DNA from 2 places in the Enterobacter sp. ECC-175 genome. Region 1 is predicted to be linked to the other one. Evidence: predicted binding sites of a transcription regulator. Region 1 holds the regulator's gene; the other holds the start of a gene.
What was found. The regulator CRP, encoded in region 1, controls carbon source genes, mostly activating them, when cyclic AMP is high. The targets are predictions, from matches to a motif close to ATGTGANNNNNNTCACAT.
Positions count from the first base shown of each region.

Region 1 (9,418 bases):
TCGAGCGCGTCGTGGGCGTTCTGGCGCAGCAGCCCGCTCTGCCACTGCGGCCACAGCCAGACCATGCCGCCGAAGGCGATCAGGCAGCCAATCAGCGTATCAACCAGCCTGGCGACGATAAACTGCTCGCCGTTGAGCGTGAGCAGCTGCAGGGTATACACCGCGGTCACCGTAAAGCCGACCATCGCCCAGCCGTAGTTTTTGCGGATGATCAGGTAGCTCACCAGCGTAACCACCAGCATTCCCGCCAGCGTATACCCTTCCGGCACGTGGAAGTGCAGCGTTACGCCCGCAATAATTAGCCCCGCCATCGTGCCGCCCGCCCGGTGCAGAATGCGCACGCGCGTCGCCCCGTAGCCGTTTTGGGTAACAAACAGCACGGTCATGAGGATCCAGTACGGCTTCGGCAGGTGCAGCGCCATGCCCATCAGGCTGGCGATGCTCAACATCACGCTGATGCGCGCGGCGTTGCGCAGGGCGGCGGATTTAAGCGACAGATAGCTTTTCAGGGCGGGCAGCAGCGGCAGGCGCTTCTGCTTGTCGGCCATCAGGTCGCGCGGGTAGAGCGGGCGCTGCGTGCGCAAAACGCGGGCGATGCGGCTGAAGTGCCATGCCGCGAACTGGCCGACCGGGTTATCAGGATGCTGGCGGGCAATTTTCTCCAGCGCGCCGAGCTGCTTTTCCATGCTGAAGCGCGTGGGAAAGCGGTGATACAGAATGTCGTCAGCCAGCACGCGCAGGCGCGCCGAAACCGTCTGCGCGTTCCAGCGGATCACCGCTTCCGCGTGGCTGCGCTCGACCAGCTTCTGCACCTCCTGCGGGTGGTGCAGGCTCACGGAGATATGCTCCTGCAGATCCAGCCCCACCTGGAAGATGCGCAGCAGCCGCTTGTACTCGTGGTTTTTATTCGCGGCGAGCATGTGCAGCTGCTGGTAGCACTGGCTGATGAGATCGACCACCTTCTGCTGGCGCGTCAGCAGTGGCGGCAGGGATTTTTCCGGGTCGGTATGCTGCGTGAGCAGGGTGTATTTGGCTTCGCAGTAGTCGGCCAGCTGAACGTAGAGCAGGCTCAGGGATTCGCGCAGCGGCTGTTCCCGCCACAGCCAGAACCAAAACCAGTTGAATACGCCGTACCACAGCGTGCCGAGGGCGTAGATCAGCAGCGGCTCCCATACCGGCATATTGCCCGCGAGGCTTAGGGTGAAAATGGCGGCGATCAGCGAGGCGGGCAGCAGGCGGGCGTGCAGCGAACTGATTTCAGCGGTAACGCCGAGCGTCATCGCCAGTACGGTTAAAATCAGCGGCAGTGGAATATCGCGCGCCAGCAGCAGCTGAACGGCGAGGCTACAGCCGGCAAACAGGCTGCCGCCAACGATCAGGCGTTTGAAAAAGCGCTTGTGCGGCGTGTCCAGCCCGGCAATGTTGCAGCAGGCGGGCACCAGGGAAAACAGCAGCCCCTGCTGGAGATGTCCAAGAATGAGGCCAATGGCCACGGGCAGGCACAACACCAGCGTTTGTCGCAGTGCGTAGTTTACTTCCGGGTGATAGATCAGCCTGCGCCACATGGGGGATAGAGACAAAAACGGCGTGACACCCTGCGGTGGCACGCCGTTTGACCGGAATTAACGGGTTCCGTAAACCACGATGGTTTTACCGTGTGCAGAGATCAGGTTCTGATCTTCCAGCATTTTTAGAATACGACCCACCGTTTCACGGGAGCAACCGACGATCTGACCAATCTCCTGGCGGGTAATTTTAATTTGCATGCCGTCAGGGTGGGTCATGGCGTCTGGCTGTTTCGCCAAGTTCAGCAGGGTCTGTGCGATACGACCGGTGACGTCGAGGAAGGCGAGGTTGCCCACTTTTTCAGACGTAACCTGCAGGCGGCGCGCCATCTGCGAAGAAAGACGCATCAGGATGTCCGGGTTAACCTGGATCAGCTGACGGAACTTTTTGTAAGAAATTTCAGCCACTTCACATGCTGTCTTTGCACGAACCCAGGCGCTACGTTCCTGGCCTTCTTCAAACAGGCCCAGTTCACCGATGAAATCGCCCTGGTTCAGATAAGAAAGGATCATCTCTTTCCCTTCTTCATCTTTGATCAGCACTGCCACCGAGCCTTTAACGATGTAATACAACGTTTCCGCTTTTTCACCCTGGTGAATCAGCGTGCTCTTTGATGGGTACTTATGAATGTGGCAATGAGACAAGAACCATTCGAGAGTCGGGTCTGTTTGCGGTTTGCCAAGCACCATGCGCTGTTATCCTCTGTTATAAGCTGTCTCCAGAGCCATACGTTGCATCCTGACTCTGGGTTTGCAATCGAATTCTTACCCATACCTGGGAAGTCGGCCGTCTAATGTGTCGCAGCCAGTAAAGTTTGATGTCCTCTGCATACATGTGTAACGTCAATGTATTACTGTAGCATCCAGAGTGTTTTAGCATAGCTTTTGCCGCGTGTCTCCTGGTGTCTCGCTTCAGCATGATGCAGGTCGCCTTCCGTTGCGAGAAATGTAACGCGCGCGTAATCTGTCACCAAAAATGCAACGTTGGAGTTAATAAATATGCAAGCGCGTGTGAAATGGGTCGAAGGGCTAACCTTCCTGGGCGAGTCCGCTTCCGGCCACCAGATTTTGATGGACGGTAACTCCGGCGATAAAGCGCCAAGCCCGATGGAGATGGTGCTGATGGCGGCAGGCGGATGCAGCGCGATTGACGTGGTGTCTATCCTGCAGAAAGGCCGTCAGGAGGTGACCAATTGCGAAGTGAAGCTGACGTCGGAACGTCGCGAAGAGGCGCCGCGCCTGTTCACGCACATCAACCTGCACTTTATCGTCACGGGCAAAGAGCTGAAAGACGCGGCGGTGGCGCGCGCGGTTGACCTGTCCGCTGAGAAGTACTGCTCCGTGGCGCTCATGCTGGAGAAAGCGGTGAACATTACCCATTCATATGAGGTGATCGAAGCGTAATGTCGGGGCATCGCGCCTGTTGATGCCCACACTCTAGCCCTCTCCCACGGGGAGAGGGAATATGCTCACGCGATCTGCTTGCCTTCCATCAGCCGCTGCACCAGCGGCGTCATGATTAACTCCATCGCCAGCCCCATTTTCCCGCCCGGAACCACCAGTGTGTTCATATGAGAAATAAACGAACCCTGCAGCATCGCCAGCAGCCACGGGTAATCAATCCCTTCCAGATTGCGGAAATGGATCACCACGAAGCTTTCGTCCAGAGAAGGAATGCTTTTCGCCGCGAACGGGTTGGAGGTGTCTACCGTCGGCACGCGCTGGAAGTTGATGTGGGTGCGTGAGAACTGCGGCGTCAGGTAGTTGATGTAATCTTCCATGGAGCGCACCACGGAGTCCATTACCGCCTCGCGCGAGTGCCCGCGCTCGCTGATGTCGCGGGTGAGCTTCTGGATCCACTCCAGGTTGACGATAGGCACCACGCCGACCAGCAGGTCAACGTGGCGCGCCACGTCGTGCTGCGGGGTGACCACGCCGCCGTGCAGCCCTTCGTAAAACAGCACGTCCGTTGGCTCCGGCAGCGGCTGCCACGGGGTGAAGGTGCCCGGAACCTGATTCCACGGCACGGCTTCGTCATAGGTGTGCAGGTACTTGCGCGACTGCCCCTTGCCGGTCTGGCCGTATTCAATAAACGTCTGCTCCAGCAGGCCGAAATCGTTGGCCTCCGGGCCGAAATAGCTGATGTGTTTGCCCATATCGCGCGCCTTGCGGATGGCCATGTCCATTTCGGGGCGCGTGTAGCGGTGAAAGCTGTCGCCCTCAACCTCTGCCGCCCGCAGGTTGAGCTGGGCGAAAATTTTGCGAAAGGCGAGGCTGGTGGTAGTGGTGCCCGCACCACTCGAACCCGTTACGGCAATAACCGGATGTCTGGCAGACATAGCAACTCCCTGACTGGAAAGATGTAAAGATCAGCCGTGAAACGCGTTGCGGGGCATGATATTGACCGTTTCATGCAGTTCTGACCACACCAGCACCACGTCGCCGCTTTTCAGCTGGCGCTTCACATCGTCGACCTTTTGTTCAAGCGAACGCTCTTGTTCACCATAATCGGTGCCTTCGCGTAATACAAAGCTTTCAATCAGATTATCGAGCGTTTCGGGAGACAGATCCTGCCAGGGGATAATCATTTAACACCTTCCAGATAAGTCGTAAGCCAGTCGGGGATACGCGTCTCCAGCCACATTTTCGGTCGGCGCAGCGTGCCGCCGACGAAGCCGACGTGCCCGCCGTACTCGGTGAGCTGGTACTGCACGTTCGCCGGTAAATGCTCGGGAGCCGGAATCGAGTGATGATCCATGAACGGATCGTCTTTCGCGTGAATAATCAGCGTCGGCTTTGTAATTTGATTGAGCAACGGCATCGCGCTGCACTGGCGGTAATAGTCAATCGCGTCGGCGAAGCCGTGGATCTTTGAGGTAATCAGATCGTCAAACTCGCGCAGGCGTTTTACGCGCTTAAGCTGCTGCAGGCTGACGGGCAGCGTATCCGGATAGGCCTTGAGCTTGCGCGCGGCGTTGGCCTTCAGCAGGTTGAGCAGGTAGCGCTGGTAGACCCGGGAAAACCCTTTTTCCATATGGTAACTGCACTGCTCGAGCATAAACGGTGCGGAGACGATGACGGCGGCATCCAGCGGAACCGCGTCTTTTTCTTTTGCCAGCAGGCAGGCCAGCATGTTCCCGCCGAGTGAATAGCCCACCGCCGCCGTCGGCACGCGGCCAAAATTATCCCGCAGCCACGTTAAAAACCACGTGCCGTCTTCGGTTTCACCCGAATGGTAAATCCGCTTCTGGCGGTTCGGTTCGCCGCTGCATCCGCGAAAATGCATCACTACGCCGAGCCAGCCGCGTTCTTTCGCGGCCTGGATCAGGCCGTGCGCGTACGGGCTGTGCAGGCTGCCCTCCAGACCGTGAAACACCACCAGCCGCGGCTTGTGGCGGGCCTGCTCGGGATCTTCGCTCCAGGCGAGGTCCACGAAGTCGCCGTCCGGCAAATCCAGGCGCTGCCAGTGCGGCGTGAACTGAAGCCTGCGGCGGATCAGGCGCGGCAGCATGGTTTGCAGGTGCGGGTTTGCCGCGCCGCGCATGGGCACGAACTCGGCGCTCTCTTCGCCTGCGATCTCGAAGTCGGACGGGATTATTTGGGTCATAACGGCGATGTTAATTGTTGTCAGTTATTTACGATACCTTCCGAATTGTACCCCGTTTAGCCTGGTTTTCCGAAACATGAACTGATCCCGATCACAAATATTTACCGAGATTATTACTCTCAGGCTAATGATTCCGCCCTACGCTTAATTGATGCCTTTCTCACCAGAGCGCACACTTCACTCAACGTTAAGCAATCAGAATGATGTGCTGAATCAGGAGGTTAATAATGTTATCTGGGCAAACACCCACTCGGCAGTGGAACACTCGACGCACCGAGAAAGCGCGTCGTCTGGCCTCTGTGCCGGTGCAGGGCAAGGTACTGCCAACGGGCGATTTGGTCGCCATGCTGGAAAAATTAATCGCCCCCGGCGACAAGGTTGTGCTGGAAGGCAACAACCAAAAGCAGGCGGATTTCCTTTCCCGCTCGCTTGCTGAAGTAAACCCGCAAATCGTCCACGACCTGCATATGATTATGCCAAGCGTGGGCCGCAGCGAGCATCTGGATATCTTCGAGAAGGGCATCGCCCGCAAGCTGGACTTCTCCTTCTCCGGCACGCAGAGCCTGCGTATCTCGCAGCTTCTGGAAGATGGCCAGCTCGAAATCGGCGCGATCCACACCTACATCGAACTCTACTCCCGCCTGTACGTCGACCTCTCGCCGAACGTGGCGCTGATTGCCGGCTTTAAGGCTGACCGCAAAGGCAACATCTACACCGGCGCGAGTACCGAAGATACGCCAGCGCTGGTGGAAGCCGCCGCGTTCCACGACGGGATCGTTATTGCTCAGGTCAACGAACTGGTGGACGACGAGTGCGATCTGCCGCGCGTGGATATTCCGGGTTCATGGATTGACTACGTAGTCGTGGCCGACAAGCCGTTCTTCATCGAACCGCTGTTCACCCGTGACCCGCGCCTGATCAAACAGGAACACATCCTGATGGCGATGATGGCGATTAAGGGCATCTACGCGGAGCACCAGGTGCAGTCCCTTAACCACGGGATCGGCTTTAACACCGCAGCGATTGAGCTGCTGCTGCCGACCTACGGCGAACAGCTCGGCCTGAAGGGCAAAATCTGTAAGCACTGGACCCTGAACCCGCACCCAACGCTTATCCCGGCGATTGAGAGCGGCTGGGTCGAAAGCGTGCACTGCTTCGGCGGCGAGCTGGGGATGGAAGAGTACATCCGCGCCCGCCCTGACGTCTTCTTTACCGGCGCCGACGGCTCCATGCGCTCCAACCGTGCCTTCTGCCAGCTGGCAGGTCAGTACGCGGTAGATATGTTCATTGGGTCAACGCTCCAGGTTGACGGCTACGCCAACTCCTCAACAGTGACCCGCGGTCGTCTTTCCGGCTTCGGCGGCGCGCCAAACATGGGCCACGATCCGCACGGTCGCCGCCACGCCACGCCGGCCTGGCTGAACATGATCACCGAACCCGATCCGATGCAGCGCGGTAAAAAACTGGTCGTGCAGATGGTGGAAACCTTCCAGGCGGGCGTGAAGCCAACCTTCGTGGAAAAACTCGATGCGGTGGACGTGGCAAAAGCCTCCGGCATGCCGCTGGCACCGGTCATGATCTACGGCGATGACGTGACCCACGTCCTGACCGAAGAGGGGATTGCCTACCTCTATCGCGCCAAAGACATGGAAGAGCGCCGCGCCATGGTGGCTGCCGTTGCGGGGATCACCGATATCGGCCTGGGCGTTGACGCCAAACGCGTGGCGGAACTGCGCCAGAGCGGCAAGGTTGTTTATCCGGAAGATATGGGCATTCGCCGCACCGACGCTACCCGCTCTCTGCTGGCGGCAGGCAGCGTGTCTGACCTCGTTGAGTGGTCCGGCGGTCTGTATAACCCACCTGCGAAATTCCGGAGCTGGTAATGAAACTTCTGCCCCAGATTCAGGTTGAAGGCGGTGCCGAATGGCTGGCGCGAACCGCCACGCAGTGTCTGATTGACGAAGCGCGACTGAGCCCGAAACCCGGTCTGGTGGACAGCCGGGGGAACGGCGCGCACCACGATTTATCGCTCGCGCTAATGGAGCGCTCCGCGCACAGCCTGACCCCTACGTTTCAGGCGCTGGCGCAGCAGAGCTGGCAGCGTCCGGCTGACGTTGCGCTCAGGCAAACCGTCGGGCGGCTTGGCCGCGAAGGCGAGCAGCAGATGATGAAGGCAACCGGCGGGGTCAATACCCACCGGGGCGCGATTTGGGCGCTGGGATTACTGGTCAGCGCGGTGGCGATGCAGGGCGGCGACGCCTCTGCGCAAACCGTCGCAGACACCGCCGCCCGGCTGGCAAAGCTGCCGGACGACGCGGCGCCGAAAGTGTTCAGCAAAGGGCTGCGCGCCACGCATCGCTACCGCGTACCGGGCGCGCGTGAAGAGGCGCAGCAGGCGTTTCCGCACGTGATGCAGCGCGCGCTGCCGCAGCTTCGCCTCAGCCGCCTGAACGGCAGCAGCGAAGCGCAGGCGAGGCTCGACGCGCTGATGGCGATCATGACGTCGCTCACCGATACCTGCGTGCTGTCGCGCGCCGGAATGGAGGGGCTTGACGCCATGCAGGACGGCGCCCGTGCCGTTTTGCGCGCCGGCGGCTGCGCCACGCCCGCGGGCCAACTGGCGCTGGCAACGTTAGATCGTCAGATGCTGGCACTTAACGCCTCGCCGGGCGGCGCTGCCGACCTGCTCGCCGCCACGCTGTTTCTCGACCGCGTCGAAACGTCTTATTCAAAGCATTAAGAGGATGTTATGGAAAAAATCACATTAACCATGCCCGCCAGCCGCGCGTTAAGCGGTAAGGCGCTGGCAGGGGTTGTTGGTTCCGGGGATATGGAGGTGCTTTTCGCCGCCGAACCGGGCCAGACCTTAACCATCGATATCACCACCTCCGTCGACAACAGCCGCGGCCGCTGGGAAGCCCTGTTTACCCGCCTGCAAACCGTCAGCAGCCTGCCCGCAGGCAAGCTGACCATCCACGACTTCGGCGCGACGCCGGGCGTGGCGCGCATTCGTATCGAACAGGTTTTTGAGGGGGTGAGCCATGCGTGATGACAGCAGCTTTATCGAACTAAAAGCGCGCCAGCGCGCGCAGGCGCTGCTGGACGAGGGCAGCTACCGCGAACTGCTGGATCCGTTTGAAGGCATTATCTCTCCGTGGCTTGGGCCGCAGGGCATTGTGCCGCAGGCAGATGACGGCATGGTCGTCGCGAAAGGCACCATCAACGGCCAGCCTGCCGTGGTGGTTGCCATCGAAGGCGCGTTCCAGGGCGGCAGCATGGGCGAAGTGTCCGGCGCCAAAATGGCGGCGGCGCTGGAGCTGGCGGCGGAAGATAACCGCAACGGCATTCCGACTCAGGCGGTGCTGTGCCTCGAAACCGGCGGCGTGCGCTTGCAGGAAGCCAACCTTGGCCTGGCGGCGATTGCCGATATCCACGCGGCGATTGTTGACCTGCGTCGCTACACGCCGGTGATCGGGATTGTAGCGGGAACCGTGGGCTGCTTCGGCGGGATGTCCATCGCGGCGGCGCTGTGCAGCTACCTGATTGTGACCCGCGAAGCGCGTCTCGGCCTGAACGGTCCGCAGGTTATCGAGCAGGAAGCGGGGATTGAAGAGTACGACTCCCGCGACCGTCCGTTTATCTGGAGCATGACCGGCGGCGAAGTGCGCTATGAAAGCGGCCTGGTGGATGCGCTGGTGGGCGACGGCGTCAACGCGGTGAAAGCGGCGATGAACGACGCGATTGCGAAAGGCGTGCCCGCGAAGCACCGTACCGATAACTACGACGATTACCTGAATCGCCTGACGAACTTCGACACCCGCAAACAGGCCGATGCCGAACAGATTAAAGCGCTTTTTGCCCGGGAGGTGAAATGATGAGTAATTCAATGAGCCGTGGCGAACTCTGGCTGGAAACCCTCGCTCCGAACGCAAAACGTCTAGAAGGATTATGCCCGTCCGTGCAGGCGGCCGACGGCGAGCTGAACGGTGAAGCGGTGCGTTTCGTTGCCGTGGTGCCGGACGCCAACAACCACTTCCCGCGCGCGGCGCAGGGTGAGGTGGGGCTGCTGGAAGGCTGGACGCTGGCGAAGGTGGTCAGCGAAACCGTCGCGGCGGATGCCAATAAAGCCGTGAAGCGCCCGATTGTGGCGGTGATCGACGTCCCAAGCCAGGCCTATGGCCGTCGCGAAGAGGCGTTTGGTATTCACCAGGCGCTGGCGGGTGCCGCTGCCGCGTATGCAAACGCG
Region 1 is NZ_CP143776.1:192,513-201,930, reverse strand. Features, by position in the region: gene V1599_RS01095 (YccS/YhfK family putative transporter) at 1-1,565, opposite strand, end outside; gene crp (cAMP-activated global transcriptional regulator CRP) at 1,623-2,255, opposite strand; gene V1599_RS01085 (OsmC family protein) at 2,565-2,969, shown strand; gene V1599_RS01080 (phosphoribulokinase) at 3,035-3,904, opposite strand; gene V1599_RS01075 (YheU family protein) at 3,935-4,153, opposite strand; gene V1599_RS01070 (hydrolase) at 4,150-5,172, opposite strand; gene mdcA (malonate decarboxylase subunit alpha) at 5,400-7,055, shown strand; gene V1599_RS01060 (triphosphoribosyl-dephospho-CoA synthase) at 7,055-7,912, shown strand; gene mdcC (malonate decarboxylase acyl carrier protein) at 7,922-8,221, shown strand; gene V1599_RS01050 (biotin-independent malonate decarboxylase subunit beta) at 8,214-9,047, shown strand; gene mdcE (biotin-independent malonate decarboxylase subunit gamma) at 9,047-9,418, shown strand, end outside.

Region 2 (9,418 bases), 530 kb from region 1:
GGCGGACGGATAAATCGCCCAGCGGTCCGTCTCCGTCCAACAGCGGCTCAACGGCATATTTCACGGCGTAGTCGTCTTTGCGAAATACCTGAAGCACCAGGATGTTCACCGCCTCGGTCAGTAGCTCGACGGCGGCAATCAGGAAGCTTCGTACGGTTTTGCCAGCATTCAGACGCTCAAGCACACGATTTTCAAAGGCCTGGGTTTGTTCCATTATTGCCTGCATATCTGACAATCTGTAATTAGGGCGCAGGATCTCCTGCGCCGCATTCTGCATCATTTGGTGGCGTTGTATGCTTTAACCGCCTCCACAACCACGTTACTGTTTGGGTCAAGACCGGAAACCTGCGCCAGCGCAGCCTGTGGACCGTCATCGCCAATCATCTGGGCCAGCTCTTGCGCCTGCGGGTCCTGCTCGCTGCGGTAGTGCATCGCAGCGGCAATGCCTTTCACCAGGTTGGCATGCGGCAGGCCATATTCCAGCGTGCCCAGCAGCGGTTTAATCAGGCGATCGCCCGCGCTCAGCTTACGCAGCGGCTGGCGGCCAACGCGCTCAACGTCATCTTTCAGGTACGGATTTTCAAAACGACCGAGGATTTTCTGAATGTATGCCGCATGTTTGTCAGCATCAAAACCGTAGCGTTTGATCAGCACCGCGCCGCTCTCTTCCATCGCCCCTTTTACCACAGCGCGGATTTTCTCATCGAGAATCGCGTCACGGATGGTCTGATGACCGGCTAATTTTCCGAGGTACGCGGTTATAGCATGCCCGGTGTTCAGGGTGAAGAGTTTGCGTTCGACAAATGCCATCAGGTTATCGGTCAGTTCCATTCCCGGAATGGTCGGCAGCGCGCCTTTAAACTGGGTTTTGTCGACAATCCATTCGCTGAAGGTTTCCACGGTCACTTCCAACGGGTCGTTGGTCGCCGATTCGGACGGCGGCACGATGCGGTCCACGGCGGAATCCACAAACCCAACGTGTTCTTCAACCCAGGCTTTATCTTCGTCCGCGACGGCGGCCATCACGTGGCCTTTCAGCTGCGTGGTACCGCGTACCATGTTTTCGCAGGCGATAATGTTCAGCGGGGCGTCATTGCCCTGCGCTTTACGCTTTGCCAGGCCTTTTGCCACGGCAGGGGCGATGCGCTCAAGCACTACTGGACCGACGGCGGTCGTGACCAGATCGACGGTTGCGATCAGGTCGACCACGTCATCGCCGATGCTGCTGACGGCGTTTACGCCGGATACGGTTTCAACCTGCTCGTTTTCACCCACCACGTGAACCTGATAGCTATGACGGGCATTCAGGGCGTCGAGCACCACCTGGTTCACGTCGGCGAACGTCAGCGTAATGCCCGCGTCTGCCAGCAGTTTGCCGATAAAGCCACGACCGATATTACCTGCGCCAAAATGTAATGCTTTCATAGTATTAACCTTCATCAATGTTTTTACCCGAGAGGGCTGGGGTGAGGAGCTTTCTCCCCCTCACCCTAGCCCTCTCCCCGGGGGGAGAGGGAAGAGGCGCTGTTATTTGTTAAGCAGTGCCAGAACTTCTTCCACGCTGGTGGTGTTGGCCAGACGCTCAATAACGGACTCGTCGTCCAGGGCGTTGGTCAGGCTGGTAATCACCTGGATATGCTCGTTGTTGCGAGCGGCGATACCAATCACCAGGCGGGCAATATCGTCTTCTTCTTCACCGAAGCGAACGCCCTGCGGATACTGGCAGAACACGACGCCGGTTTTCAACACGCGGTCTTTCGCTTCAACCGTACCGTGCGGAACCGCAATGGATTCGCCGAGGTAGGTTGGCGTCAGTTTTTCACGTTCCAGCATTGCTTCAACGTATTCCGGCTGAACGTAGCCGCCTGCAACCAGCTGCTCACCCGCGAAGCGAATGGCTTCCTCTTTCGTGGCGGCGGTACGGCCAAGGAAGATATTTTCCGCGCCGAGTCTGAACAGGTGCGCATTGCTCTCGTCAAAGCTGTCCTGCAGGCTGGTACGCACTTTTACTTCATTGTCTTCGTGACGCTGCGCGGCAACCAGGCGCTCGGTCAGGCTGGAGTACAGGCCGCTGTCGAGGAAGTTGGTCAGCGAGATGTGCTGCGCCTGAGGTACCTGACGCATGGCGCGCTCGGTCAGATCGCGGTGGGTAATCACCAGGTCAACGTCCGGCGGCAGGCTGTTTATCGCGCTGTTGGTGACGGAGATGTTGGTCAGGCCCGCGTCCTGCACTTTCTTACGCAGCACGCCTGCACCCATTGCGCTGGAGCCCATACCGGCGTCGCAGGCAACGATGATTTTACGTACGTGGCTCAGGTCGTTGGATACTTCGCCAGCCGCCAGCGGAGTCGCGCCTTTGGACTCTGCTTTCATGTCGTGCATACGGCGGGTTGCCGCTTCAATGTCGTCGTCTTCTTTCACCTTGCTGGTTTTCAGCAGGATGGCCGAAACAACGAAGGAGACCGCCATTGCCGCACAGATAGCCGCGATGTTCGCGAAGTACGCGCCTTTCGGCGTCATCGCCAGCACCGCCAGGATGGAGCCCGGAGACGCAGGAGAAACCAGGCCGCCGCCCAGCACGCTCAGGGTGAACACGCCGGTCATACCGCCGAGGATAACGGCCAGGATCAGACGCGGGTTCATCAGCACGTAAGGGAAGTAAATTTCGTGGATACCGCCCAGGAAGTGGATGATCGCCGCGCCGCCCGCAGACTGCTTCGCGCTGCCGCGACCGAAGAACATGTACGCCAGCAGTACGCCCATACCCGGACCCGGGTTCGCTTCAATCAGGAAGAAGATGGACTTGCCGAGATCGTGTGACTGCTGAATACCCAGCGGCGAGAAGATGCCGTGGTTGATAGCGTTATTGAGGAACAGGATTTTCGCCGGTTCAACAAAGATAGACGCCAGCGGCAGCATGTCGTGTGCCACCATGAAGTTAACGCCCGCCGCCAGAATTTTGGACAGGACTTCAACCGCAGGGCCAATGCCGAGGAACGCCAGAATCGCGAGGATCATCCCGATGATGCCCGCAGAGAAGTTGTTCACCAGCATTTCGAAGCCGGACTTGATCTTACCGTCAACCCAAACGTCGAACTTCTTAATTGCCCAGCCGCCCAGAGGGCCGGCAATCATCGCACCGAGGAACATCGGCATGTCCGCACCGACGATCACGCCCATGGTGGTGATTGCACCGACCACGCCGCCGCGGTCGCCGCCGACCAGACGACCACCGGTATAACCGATGAGCAGCGGCAGCAGATAGGTAATCATTGGGCCAACCAGTTTCGCCAGCGTTTCGTTAGGCAACCACCCTGTTGGAATGAACAACGCGGTGATGATACCCCACGCGATAAACGCGCCGATATTTGGCATCACCATATTGCTGAGGAAGCGACCAAAGCTTTGCACTTTGATCTTGAAATCGGATGACATAAAACACCCCTTCTTTTGTTTACGCTTAGGCCTGCGGCCCGAGGTTTATTGTTAACGTGCGGCGGCAGAGGTAGCCGAGCCCTGTTCTGATGCTGTGAAATCTGGCACTGAATCGTTCAACTGTCCAGACAGCGAAAAATTGTGTGATCTCAATCACGTAAATATAGGGTGACTGGACGTTAATGAAGTGATCGCCATCACAAATATGGCGTATGAAAAATCATCTTTGCGCAAAAAACAGGCGTGATGGAGGGTATTTTGTGATTTCAATCACACTATATTGTGTGGTGTTTGTTTCTGTATTGTGACTATCTTCACAAAATATTTTTATACGGATCTTTCCGGGAGCGATCGCGGGCAAACGCATTACCGCAATCAGGGAATGCGATACGGCTACCTGCCATTTTTCTGTGCATGATCCATACTGACCTCTTTGTTGGCATCCTGGAGCAGGCAATGAAACTCATCGGCAGCTATACCAGCCCTTTCGTGCGTAAAATTTCGATTCTTCTGCTGGAGAAGGGGATCGAATTTGAGTTTGTGAATGAACAGCCCTACAGCGCGGAGAGCGGCGTTGCGCGGTATAACCCGCTGGGAAAAGTCCCTGCGCTGGTCACCGACGATGGCGAGTGTTGGTTTGATTCCCCGATTATTGCGGAGTACATCGAGCTGCTGGGCATCGCCCCGGCGATGGTGCCCGCTGAGCCCAAAGCGGCGCTGGCCGTGAAGCAGATCGAAGCCTTGGCCGACGGCATTATGGACGCCGCGCTTGCGTCCGTGCGCGAACAGGCAAGGCCCGCCGCGCAGCAGTCGGAAACCGAGCTGCTGCGCCAGCGCGAAAAAATCAGCCGCAGTCTGGACATGTGCGAGCAGCTGATACAGCAGGGGAAAATTCGCAGCGATGAGCTAAATCTGGCGACGATTGCGATTGCCTGCGCCATCGACTACCTCAATTTTCGCCGCGTTTCTCCGGGCTGGTGCGTGGAGCGCCCGCTGCTGGTGAAGCTTGCCGAAACGCTCTTCCAGCGCGAGAGCTTTGCGCGCACCGAACCGCCAAAGGCTTGATTCGGGTTATAACACTTCGCGGCGAGAGGTTGTACAATCCCTCCCAATACTAACTCCCTCTCCCGTCGGGAGGGGGGTGAAATTTACTCGCCGGGCGTTTCCATGACTACTCATCATTCCCTCTACAGCCAAATTCCTGCTACTGACCGTCTGCTTCGTCAGCCCGATATTCTCCGCGCGCTGGGGCGTTTCGGCCATACCGCGACGGTGGAGATGCTGCGCCTGCTTCAGGACGAAGCCCGGCGGCATATTCAGGCGGAGAATGCGCTGCCCGACTGGTGCAGCGCGTGGGGGCAGGAAGTGGAGAACAGGCTGGTTGAGAATGCGCAAAGCGCGCTGCGCCCGGTCATCAACCTGACCGGTACGGTGCTGCACACCAACCTGGGCCGCGCGCAGCAGGCTGAGGAAGCCGTTGAGGCGGTTGAGCAGGCCATGCGTTCACCGGTTACGCTGGAGTACGATCTTGACGGTGCGGGCCGCGGCCACCGCGATCGCGCGCTGGCGGATCTCCTGTGCCAGCTTACCGGCGCGGAAGATGCCTGCATTGTGAACAACAATGCCGCCGCCGTGCTGCTGATGCTGGCCGCCACGGCGAGCGGTAAAGAGGTCGTTGTTTCTCGCGGGGAGCTGGTGGAGATCGGCGGAGCGTTTCGCATTCCGGACGTGATGCGCCAGGCGGGATGTACCCTGCACGAGGTGGGCACCACGAACCGCACCCACGCTAAAGATTATCGCGCGGCGGTGAATGAAAACACCGCGCTGCTGATGAAGGTACATACCAGCAATTACCATATTGAAGGCTTCACCAAAGTGGTTGAAGAGGCCGAGCTTGCCGCGATCGGACGCGAGCTGGACGTGCCGGTGATAGCCGATCTCGGCAGCGGTTCGCTGGTGGATTTAGGCCAGTACGGGCTGCCAAAAGAGCCGATGCCGCAGGAGATGATCGCCGCTGGCGTGAGCCTGGTGAGTTTTTCCGGCGACAAGCTCCTCGGCGGGCCGCAGGCGGGGATTATCGTCGGCAAGCGCGCGCTGATTGCGCAGCTGCAGCAGCATCCGCTCAAGCGCGCGCTGCGCGCCGATAAAATGACGCTCGCCGCGCTGGAAGCCACGCTGCGGCTTTATCTGCACCCGGAAAAGCTGGCTGAACGCCTTCCAACGCTGCGTATGCTGTCGCGCGACGCGGCGTCGATTCGCGCTCAGGGCGAGCTATTGCTGCCGCAGGTTGCGCCCCTCTACCCTGATTTTGACGTGCGCCTAGAGCCGTGCCAGTCGCAGATCGGCAGTGGCTCACTCCCCGTCGATCGGCTGCCCAGCGCGGCGCTCACGTTTACGCCGCGCGACGGGCGCGGGAGCCAGCTTGAGGCGCTATCGGCCCGCTGGCGCGCGCTGACGGTGCCGGTCATTGGCCGTATTTACGATGGCCGCCTGTGGCTGGACTTACGTTGTCTTGAAGATGAAAAGCGGTTTCTGGAGATGCTGTTGAAATGATCATTGCCACCGCCGGTCACGTCGACCACGGAAAAACGACGCTATTGCAGGCGCTCACGGGCGTGAATGCCGACCGCCTGCCGGAAGAGAAGAAACGCGGCATGACCATCGATTTGGGCTATGCCTACTGGCCGCAGCCCGATGGCCGCGTTCTGGGCTTTATCGACGTGCCGGGTCACGAAAAGTTTCTCGCGAATATGCTGGCAGGCGTGGGCGGCATTGACCATGCGCTGCTGGTGGTGGCGTGCGATGACGGCGTGATGGCACAAACGCGCGAACACCTTGCCATACTCCAGCTGACCGGAAATCCGCAGCTGACGGTGGCGCTGACCAAAGCCGATCGCGTGGATGATTCCCGTATTGAAGAGGTGCGCAGCGCGGTGCAGATGACCCTGCATGAATTTGGCTTTGCCGATGCGCCGCTTTTCGTCACCGTGGCGACGCAGGACCGCGGCATCGACGCGCTTCGCCAGCACCTGCTGCAGCTACCCGCCCGCGAGCCGGCCGGGCAGCACCGCTTCCGCCTGGCTATCGATCGGGCCTTCACCGTTAAGGGTGCGGGCCTTGTGGTCACCGGGACGGCCCTCAGCGGTGAGGTAAAGGTGGGGGATACGCTGTGGCTGACGGGCGTCAACAGGCCGATGCGCGTGCGCGGCCTGCATGCGCAAAACCAGCCCGCGGAACACGCCCACGCGGGGCAGCGCATCGCCCTGAACATCGCCGGTGATGCGGAGAAAGAGCAGCTAAGCCGCGGCGACTGGCTGCTGGCCGACGAGCCGCCCGAGCCGTCCGAGCGGGTGATTGTCTCCCTGCAAACGCATACCCCGCTGACGCAATGGCAGCCGCTGCATATCCACCACGCGGCCAGCCGCATTACCGGGCGCGTCTCCCTGCTGGAAAACGATCTTGCCGAGCTGGTGTTGGATAGCCCGCTCTGGCTTGCGGATAACGACCGTCTGGTGCTGCGCGACATTTCCGCGCGGGAAACGCTGGCTGGCGCCCGCGTGGTGGCGCTCAACCCGCCGAGACGCGGCAAGCGCAAGCCGGAGTATCTCCAGTGGCTGGCGTCGCTCGCGCAGGCCGCGGACGATAAAGCCGCGCTGAATGTTCACCTCGAGCGGGGCGCGGTCAACCTTGGCGACTTCGCGTGGGCGCGCCAGCTGAGCGGCGAAGGCCTGCGCGCGCTGACGCAGGAGCCGGGCTTTATCCAGGCCGGGTATAACCTGCTGAGTGCGCCCGTCGCGGCGCGCTGGCAGCGCAAAATCCTCAGCACGCTCGCCACCTATCACGAACAGCACCAGGATGAGCCAGGCCCGGGGCGCGAGCGCCTGCGGCGCATGGCGCTACCTATGGAAGACGAGGCGCTGGTGCTGCTGCTGATTGAAAACATGCGCGAGAGCGGCGTGATTAGCAGCCACCACGGCTGGCTGCACCTGCCGGAGCACAAAGCCGGCTTCACGGCCGAACAGGAGGCTATCTGGCAACAGGCGGCGCCGCTGTTTGGCGACGAGCCGTGGTGGGTTCGCGACCTGGCGCGCGAAATCCACGCCGACGAGCAGATAATGCGGCAGGTGCTGCGGCACGCGGCGCAGCAGGGGCTGATTGTGGCGATCGTGAAGGATCGTTATTACCGCAACGATCGCATCGTGGCGTTTGCAAACCTGATCCGCGAGCTGGATCGGGAGCGTGGTTCAACCTGCGCGGCGGACTTCCGCGACCGGCTCAACGTGGGGCGAAAGCTGGCGATTCAGATCCTGGAATATTTTAACCGCATCGGCTTTACGCGCCGTCGCGGCAATGACCATATCCTTCGCGACGCGCGGCTGTTTCCCTAAGGCAGGCAGTGAAGAGGCGGGGCGTGATGCCCCGCTCGCTTCATGAGGGTTAAACAACGGCAATCCGTGATATAGCTCGTAAACCTGTTTTTAGCTGGCGAGAAAACAGCCAGCCGTGACTACCCTTGTTATATCCCCACAGCATGGAGACGGTCATGACCAACAATCCTCCCTCATCGCGCATTCAGCCAGGTGAATATGGCTTTCCGCTTAAGCTGAAACCCCGTTATGACAACTTTATCGGCGGCAGCTGGGTAGCTCCCGTTGACGGTGAATACTATTCAAACCTGACGCCCGTTACCGGCCAGCCGCTGTGCGAGATAGCCAGCTCGGGCAGGCGTGATATCGATTTGGCGCTGGATGCGGCGCACGGCGTTAAAGAGAAGTGGGCGCACACCTCCGTTCAGGACAGAGCCGCTATCCTGCTTAAAATTGCCGATCGGATGGAGCAAAACCTGGAGCTTCTTGCGACCGCGGAAACGTGGGACAACGGCAAGCCTATTCGGGAAACGATGGCCGCGGATGTCCCGCTGGCGATTGATCACTTCCGCTATTTTGCCTCCTGCATTCGCGCGCAGGAGGGCGGGATCAGCGAGGTGGATAGCGAAACGGTGGCCTATCACTTTCACGAGCCGCTCGGGGTTGTGGCGCAAATTATCCCGTGGAATTTCCCGCTTCTGATGGCGAGCTGGAAAATGGCGCCCGCACTGGCGGCCGGGAACTGCGTTGTCCTGAAGCCCGCCCGGCTGACGCCGCTGTCGGTGCTGCTGCTGATGGAGGTCATTGGCGACTTGCTCCCGCCGGGGGTGATTAATGTGGTCAACGGCGCGGGAGGCGAGATCGGAGAATATCTGGCGACGTCAAAGCGCATCGCCAAGATCGCGTTTACCGGCTCGACGGAAGTGGGCCAGCAGATCATGCAGTATGCGACGCAGAATATTATTCCCGTCACGCTGGAGCTGGGCGGGAAGTCGCCGAATATCTTCTTTGCCGACGTGATGGATGAGGAAGATGCCTTCTTTGATAAAGCGCTGGAAGGGTTTGCGCTGTTTGCCTTTAACCAGGGCGAAGTCTGCACCTGCCCTAGCCGCGCGCTGGTTCAGGAATCCATTTATGAGCGCTTTATGGAGCGGGCAATTCGGCGGGTTGAGTCGATACGCAGCGGCAACCCGCTCGACGGCGTGACGCAGATGGGTGCGCAGGTTTCGCACGGACAGCTAGAAACCATCCTCAACTACATTGATATCGGCAAAAAGGAAGGCGCAGACGTGCTGACCGGCGGGCGGCGGAAGGTGCTGGGCGGCGATCTTCAGGAGGGATACTACCTGGAGCCAACGATTTTGTACGGGCAAAACTCAATGCGCGTCTTCCAGGAGGAAATTTTCGGCCCGGTTTTGGCCGTCACAACCTTCAAAACCATGGACGAGGCGCTGGAGATTGCCAACGATACGCAGTATGGCCTGGGGGCGGGCGTTTGGAGCCGCAACGGGAACCAGGCCTATAAGATGGGGCGGGGCATCCAGGCCGGGCGCGTATGGACCAACTGCTATCACGCTTATCCGGCGCACGCGGCGTTTGGTGGTTATAAGCAGTCA
Region 2 is NZ_CP143776.1:726,844-736,261, forward strand. Features, by position in the region: gene mtlR (mannitol operon repressor MtlR) at 1-280, opposite strand, end outside; gene mtlD (mannitol-1-phosphate 5-dehydrogenase) at 277-1,425, opposite strand; gene V1599_RS03520 (PTS mannitol transporter subunit IICBA) at 1,528-3,435, opposite strand; gene V1599_RS03525 (glutathione S-transferase) at 3,892-4,500, shown strand; gene selA (L-seryl-tRNA(Sec) selenium transferase) at 4,603-5,988, shown strand; gene selB (selenocysteine-specific translation elongation factor) at 5,985-7,823, shown strand; gene V1599_RS03540 (aldehyde dehydrogenase family protein) at 7,979-9,418, shown strand, end outside.
Region 2: V1599_RS03520 (PTS mannitol transporter subunit IICBA) is a predicted target of CRP. The motif match lies at 3,621-3,638, and genes of this name have one in related genera.